3 regions of the Pseudoalteromonas sp. CST2 genome follow, and region 2 is predicted to be linked to each of the others. Evidence: predicted binding sites of a transcription regulator. Region 2 holds the regulator's gene; each other region holds the start of a gene.
What was found. The regulator LexA, encoded in region 2, represses DNA repair genes until DNA is damaged. The targets are predictions, from matches to a motif close to TACTGTATNNNNATACAGTA.

Region 1 (2,276 bases), on a different contig from region 2:
AAAAATAGCGGTATTTAATTGATGATGGGCTTGATCAGCAGAGGTAACAACAAAGTTTGCAAACTTCACTTTTACACTTAGCTTATTAATACGATTTTGTAGCTGTTGCTTATTAAGGCGCGCTGTTAGCTCTTCCAGTAATTTAGGTAACTGATCTAAACATTCTTGTAAGCTATTTTTATTGTATTCATAGGTGTGTTCAACACTAAGGGATTTACGCACTCGCTCAGTGGTTACTTTACCAATATATTCGCCAGCACATTTTTGATAAAGCGATACACCAAAATTCCCCACGTGCTGCTGCATCCAATTAACGCCTTTCTCGCGAACGTCTTTACCTGTGTATAACCCCTTTAAATTAAGCTTTTCGAGGGTTACTTTGCCCACACCAGGGATTTTACCCAGGGGTAAATTATTTAAAAACGCATCAACTTCATCCGGTAAAACCACAAATTGGCCATTGGGTTTATTTTCGTCACTGGCTATTTTGGCAATAAACTTAATGGGGGCAACTCCGGCAGAGGCAGTAAGGCCGGTATCGTTATAAATATCTGCTCTAATTTGCTGAGCAATAAGCGTTGCGCTGCCTTTGCATGCGGTGCTGTTGGTTACATCTAGGTAAGCTTCATCAAGCGACAGCGGCTCTATTTGGTCGGTATAGCGTTTAAATACAGCGCGTATTTGGTTAGAAATTTCTTTATAAACCGCCATGCGCCCAGGCACAATAACTAAATCGGGACATAATTGCTTAGCGCGGTAGTTAGACATAGCCGAGCGAACACCATATTCGCGCGCTATATAATTTGCTGTAGAGAGCACACCACGACGGCTATTGCCACCAATCGCTAAAGGCACACTGGCAAGTTTGGGGTTATCGCGCATTTCAACCGCTGCATAAAAGCAGTCCATGTCGATATGAATAAACTTTTTCATTACCACATAACAACTGTTTATTTATACAGCCATTATTAAGGATTCACTTTCATTAAGCAAGCCCATTAAAGCCTGTTTAACTTGCTAAAGTTAAAAGCGCTACTAGGTGTAGCGCGTTAAACCGTACAAGCTTTAAACAGCTTTTTTAAAACGGCTGCTTAAAGCGCTTTGATTTTTTAAAGCAATGTAGCCAAAAAACAAACTCCAATAAAAACCCCGCAGCTAAAAGCATTATGCCGCCGGAGGCATTACCCATTGCATAGCAAGCAAAAGACGCTATAAAAACTAAACTGGCTAAAGCCCAATTAATTATATTTTGCATGTGTGTTCTCGTGTGTGTGTTGTCTGTGTTATTTAACTGTAGTCCTAAAAATAAATAGGTACAATCATCTTATAAAAAAACATGGCATTTATTGTCTTGAGCTACAAACACCATATTGATAACCTCATTCATTTAAAACTAAGAGTACACATACATGCAAAGGTTCAAAGATCAGCACCCTATTCATACCGATATCACCGTAGCATGGGCCGATATGGACGCCCTACAACATGTTAACAACGTGGTGTACTTGCGTTATTTTGAAATTGCGCGTATCGATTTTCTAAATAAAATAAATCAGTTTGATACGATAAAACCAGGTGGAATAGGCCCGGTCATTAGTGAAAACAATATTCGCTATAAACGTCCAGTGACCTTCCCAGATACCTTAACCGTAGGTATTACTATTTCAGATATAAAAAGCGACCGTTTTATGATGAATTACTCTGTATTTAGCCATGCTCAGCAAGCTATTACTACCACAGGCTATTCTCAAGTTGTTATGTTTGACTTTAAAACAGGACAAAAAGCGGCGATTTCAGAGCCATTACTATCGGCACTACACCAATTCGCTTAAGTAGGTTTATTGCGAATTGGTATTAATTATCCACTCTCAAGATCTTACATAATTTAAGGATTTTAAATGCAATACAGTCCGTTAGGCAGCAGCGGTGTTGATGTTTCTAGAGTATGCTTAGGCAGCATGACTTGGGGTAAACAAAATACCCAACAAGACGCCGATGAGCAAATAGCTTATGCCTTGGCACAAGGCGTTAATTTTATAGATACTGCCGAAATGTATGCCGTTCCTCCTTCACCAGAGACCTACGGTAAAACAGAGCAAATTATAGGTAACTGGCTAAGTCGCAATGCGCGAAAGCGCAGTGATATTGTATTGGCGAGTAAAATTGCAGGCAATGGCTTGTCGTGGGTACGAGATGGCGGCGATATAACACGCAGCGCTGTCATTGAGGCCGTAGATAACTCGCTTAAACGCCTACAAACCGACTACATAGATTTA
Region 2 (2,276 bases):
CACTGCTACGCATATCTGCCATTGGCGCTGGTATGGAAATAACGATTTACCCTATCGAAAAGTAGCCATAGTTAATTATTTGCGCTCGACAACCGCTGCGGTCATTTTTGATACGCAGCAAAGCTCGCCGCGGCTATTGGTTATTTTTATTTCCCATACAGAACTGCGCTTACCAATATGAAATGCACGAGTAACGGCGGTTAAAGTGCCATTTCGAGAGGCCTTTAAGTGGCTGGCGCTAATTTCCTGTCCAACACAATAAAATTTTGTAAAGTCCACTACAAAGTTAGCGGCGTAGCTTGCTACGGTTTCGGCAAGTACCACATTTGCGCCACCATGTACCATACCAATAGGATTATGATGCTCAGGAATAGCAGGCATGGTAGCCACTAGGTAATCATCTCCTATTTCGGTTATTTCTATGCCCATGGTTTTCATTAGCGTGCCTTGGCCGTTTATTCCCTCATCTAACTGTTTGCAAAGCTCTAATGTGATGGGTTGATGCCAAATACTCATAATTACTCCTTTATATTGAAAGCAAATTTATAGCATTTTAAATACTGAACGTCTGTAATTACCTAAAATTTATCCAAGTGCGGTGTATTTAGCTATTTTAAAGCACAATTTAAATTTGCGATTTTTATTTAACTGTATATACTCACAGTTAAATGTACTGTATGGAAAACCAGTTGTATGCGACCATTAACTAAACGCCAAGCTCAAATACTCGAACTAATAAAAGTTTTTATTAAAGACACTGGTATGCCTCCTACACGTGCCGAAATTGCGCAAACACTCGGTTTTAAAAGTGCCAATGCCGCAGAGGAGCACTTAAAAGCGCTTGCCAAAAAAGGTGTTATTAAAATGAAACCAGGCGCAAGCCGTGGTATTCAATTGGTTGAAGAAGAGGAGCCTGAGCAACTAGGGCTACCATTAATAGGTAGAGTTGCAGCGGGTTCGCCTATTTTGGCGCAAGAACATGTTGAGAGTCACTGTAAAATAGACCCACTTATGTTTAAACCAGCCGCCGACTTTTTACTGCGTGTTAACGGCATGAGTATGAAAGATATAGGTATTATGGATGGCGACTTACTTGCCGTACACCGTACTCAAACAGCTGAAAACGGCCAAGTTGTGGTTGCGCGAGTAGATGAAGACGTTACCGTAAAACGCCTAGAAAAAGCAGGCCGAAAAGTATTATTACACGCCGAAAACGAAGAGTTTACGCCAATTGAAGTAGACCTTGAAAACGAGTCGTTTAATATTGAAGGGTTAGCCGTTGGCGTAATAAGAAATGCCGATTGGATGTAATTTTTAACTATTTTTAAGTAATATCTATAAATGCGCACTTTTTAGTGTGCATTTTTGTTTTAAAAACAAACCTTCCGCCATCTCAAAACGCCCTAAAATTATTTAGACTGTAAACTTTTTTTCACTCATACTTTTATCTTCCTAAGCGTGTTACATCCCTTAATTTTGCTCGTATCTTGGCTGTTAAATAACAATTTAATACGTCGTCATTTAGTCAATTTTAAAATATCACTTGATTGTTTTTTATACTAAAACTTGCTTGTTGTACGTTTTTTAGCTAATCATTAATGTGCTGGACTAACAATAACTCACAGCTTTTTAGTTATGAGAACACACAATATACACAAACCTTTTGTTGTCCTAGCGATACCAATCAAAAATAAGATTGGTTAAAAAATAAAAATAACGAATTGGCGTTTAAGCCGTATGCCTCTTCGCTTTGCATTCGCAATAGCATCAAAGGAGCCGTCACATGGGTAAACTGACCTCTACCTTGTGGCTTGTGTTGATTATGTTCCCGCAGCAAGTGCTGGCTAATAGCCAATACAATATGCGCAAGGGCGTAACCGATATAAGTAATAATGTATATCAGCTACACATGACCATATTTTTAATATGTTGTGTGATTGGGGTGATAGTGTTCGCAATAATGTTTTGGGCACTGATTCATCACCGTAAATCTAAAGGGGCAGTTCCTGCCCAATTTCATGAAAGTACCAAAGTAGAAATTCTTTGGACCGCCATTCCGTTTGTTATTTTAATTGCCATGGCAATCCCTGCCACTAAAACCCTCATTGCGATGGAAGATGCCAGTAAGGCCGACTTAACCATTAAAATTACAGGGTCACAGTGGAAGTGGCATTATGAATATATGGGCGAAGACGTAGAGTTTTACTCTATTTTATCTACCCCTCAAGACGAAATAGCCAACCTTGCTAATAAAAACCCCAATTACTTACTTGAGG
Region 3 (2,276 bases), on a different contig from region 2:
CGCAATACAGGTAGCAACAAATGCAGCACCTTGATCCATGCCTGCTTCCGCAAGCATTGCAGGGTTTACAAATACAATGTAAACCATAGTAATGAAAGTAGTGATTCCAGCAATGCTTTCGCGTCGCACATTGGAGTTGTTTTCGCGGAGTTTAAATAGAGCTTCGAGCATAATAGACTTGTGATAGTAAAAAGTGACGTAATTTTACCATAAAATTAAGTATAAACAGGACATTTTACCTTGCGATATACTAAACTGTTGACGTAGAAACTATAAAAAAGAAAATATATGAATAAGACTCAGCCTAGCGGACAAGACTTAGAGCAGCAATTAAACAATATTTTAGATTTTGTAACACAGCCTACAAACCACAGCGCTGAAAACAATAGTGATGTAAGTGAGCAAACAACACTTAACAAAGCACTGTATTATTTAAAGCATAACCAAGCACCGTTGGCAGCTAAGTGGATGCGCCTTGCCGCAATGGCCGGAAATCATCGCGCCCAGTTTTATTTAGGGTTATTTTTTGTCAAAGGCCAAGGCGTACCAAAAAGCGTATTTCACGCAGCAGCATGGCTGAGTTTAGCCAGCAGCCAAGGCTATGAACCGGCAACCGCGGCTTTAAATGATTTAAGAAAATATATCGACACCAAACGTCTTAAAGACGCTCAGTGCTATGCAGCCAGTTTGTATGAGCAAATCCACCAAATTCAGTTTGCCCACTTAATTCCAAAAAATAACTAACTACTGTATAGCTAACAGCTAAGCACTGTAAAACACACTAAAATAACTGTATAGCCATCCCTTAAGTACTGTATAACACTGCTACACTTTATACAGTACTGCAAACACCCTCAGCTTTCACTTACACAGCTTAAACTATAACCCACTGTTTTTAAATGGTTATTTTTATTCTTTACTTTTTAAAACCATTAACTGTATAAAAAATAACAAAAAACGCTTGCACACAACAACTGTATAAACTACTGTATACACGTACTGTATATAAACCCAGTGAGTGAGACCTATGCTACAGCCAATTACCGTAAGAACCGTTAAAAGCTACCAACAACATAATGAAAGTGAGTCGGTAAACTTAATAAAAGTAGAAGATGAAATTTCTGCTACGTTTGAGATGCTAAAAGTGTTGCACCAATACAATAGCTCTAACGCGTGGACCTTACTGATTGCGCCCGACCATGTGCCTAGTAAAGCCTTGCTAGATAGCTGCTCTATAGATACCAGCAAACTGCTTGTAATAAGACAAAAGCATTTAGTAAATTTAGAGTATGTGCTTAATTCAGCACTTCATAATGGTAACTTTGCAGCCATTATTACGTGGACAGATATAGTAAGTGAGCAGCAGCTTGTTAATTTATCGCTTAATTTAAACAAAAGAAGCGCTAAGCTATTTTGCTTTACTAAAAAAACCAGTACTACAGCAATATCACTTACTCAATAAGCTTGGTAAAATACATTTTTAATTTATGTTAATTAGTATTTTATGAGTGTAACCAGTACTAGCGCTTGCTTATGCAACAGTCAGCTTAATTATGGCGACTGTTGCCAGCCTTATCATCTTGATATAAAAACCCCAGCCACACCTGAGCAACTAATGCGTTCGCGCTTTAGTGCTTATGCATTAAAAAATGCATCTTATGTATTTAAAACTTACGCCAAAGAAAAACAAGCACAAAACCCAGTAAATGAAATTGCTGACTTTGCCAATAGCTGCCGCTTTGTAAAATTAGTTGTGCGCGATACGCAGCAAAGTGATGAGCGAGGTTATGTTGCCTTTAATGCGTATTATTTTTACCAAAACTTATATTGTGAGTTGGATGAGAAATCAGACTTTATAAAAGAGGACGGTGAATGGCGTTATTTAGAGGGTATTATTAATCCGGTCGCCGATATAAAAGTTGCCAGAAACGACCCCTGCCCATGTGCAAGCGGCAAAAAATATAAAAAGTGTCACAGTGTATAAAATAAGCTAAACACTTAGCATAAAATAGCTTTTTATTTAAGCGCTACTCTATACAACTAAACATGTTAATAACTGCCATAAACAAAAAATGGACCATCTAGGTCCATTTTCTACAATATTGCTATTGGTTATTCATCATCATCTAAATCGAACGATTCACGCTGCGCAGGTCTAGCTAAAATCTCAACATAGAATGAAGTAAGCGCCTGCTTTTCGATTTCGCTGATCTTGTTGTTAATTTCAGCTACGTGAACAACTTCGGCATCATCGGCACTTGTACCAAACTTACAGT

Region 1: the regulator LexA is predicted to act here: its motif matches at 945-964, upstream of dinB (DNA polymerase IV).
Region 3: the regulator LexA is predicted to act here: its motif matches at 985-1,004, upstream of PSH41_RS12080 (SulA-like leucine-rich domain-containing protein).

Annotation. Positions count from the first base shown of each region.
Region 1 covers NZ_JAQREO010000019.1:72,306-74,581, reverse strand. The annotation lists gene dinB (DNA polymerase IV) at 1-933, opposite strand, end outside; gene PSH41_RS18685 (acyl-CoA thioesterase) at 1,410-1,832, shown strand; gene PSH41_RS18680 (aldo/keto reductase) at 1,899-2,276, shown strand, end outside.
Region 2 covers NZ_JAQREO010000015.1:78,605-80,880, reverse strand. The annotation lists gene PSH41_RS16710 (hypothetical protein) at 1-65, shown strand, start outside; gene PSH41_RS16705 (PaaI family thioesterase) at 76-516, opposite strand; gene lexA (transcriptional repressor LexA) at 694-1,311, shown strand; gene coxB (cytochrome c oxidase subunit II) at 1,784-2,276, shown strand, end outside.
Region 3 covers NZ_JAQREO010000008.1:91,111-93,386, reverse strand. The annotation lists gene PSH41_RS12090 (NCS2 family permease) at 1-171, opposite strand, end outside; gene PSH41_RS12085 (tetratricopeptide repeat protein) at 289-744, shown strand; gene PSH41_RS12080 (SulA-like leucine-rich domain-containing protein) at 1,028-1,462, shown strand; gene PSH41_RS12075 (YchJ family protein) at 1,505-1,984, shown strand; gene PSH41_RS12070 (DUF6172 family protein) at 2,113-2,276, opposite strand, start outside.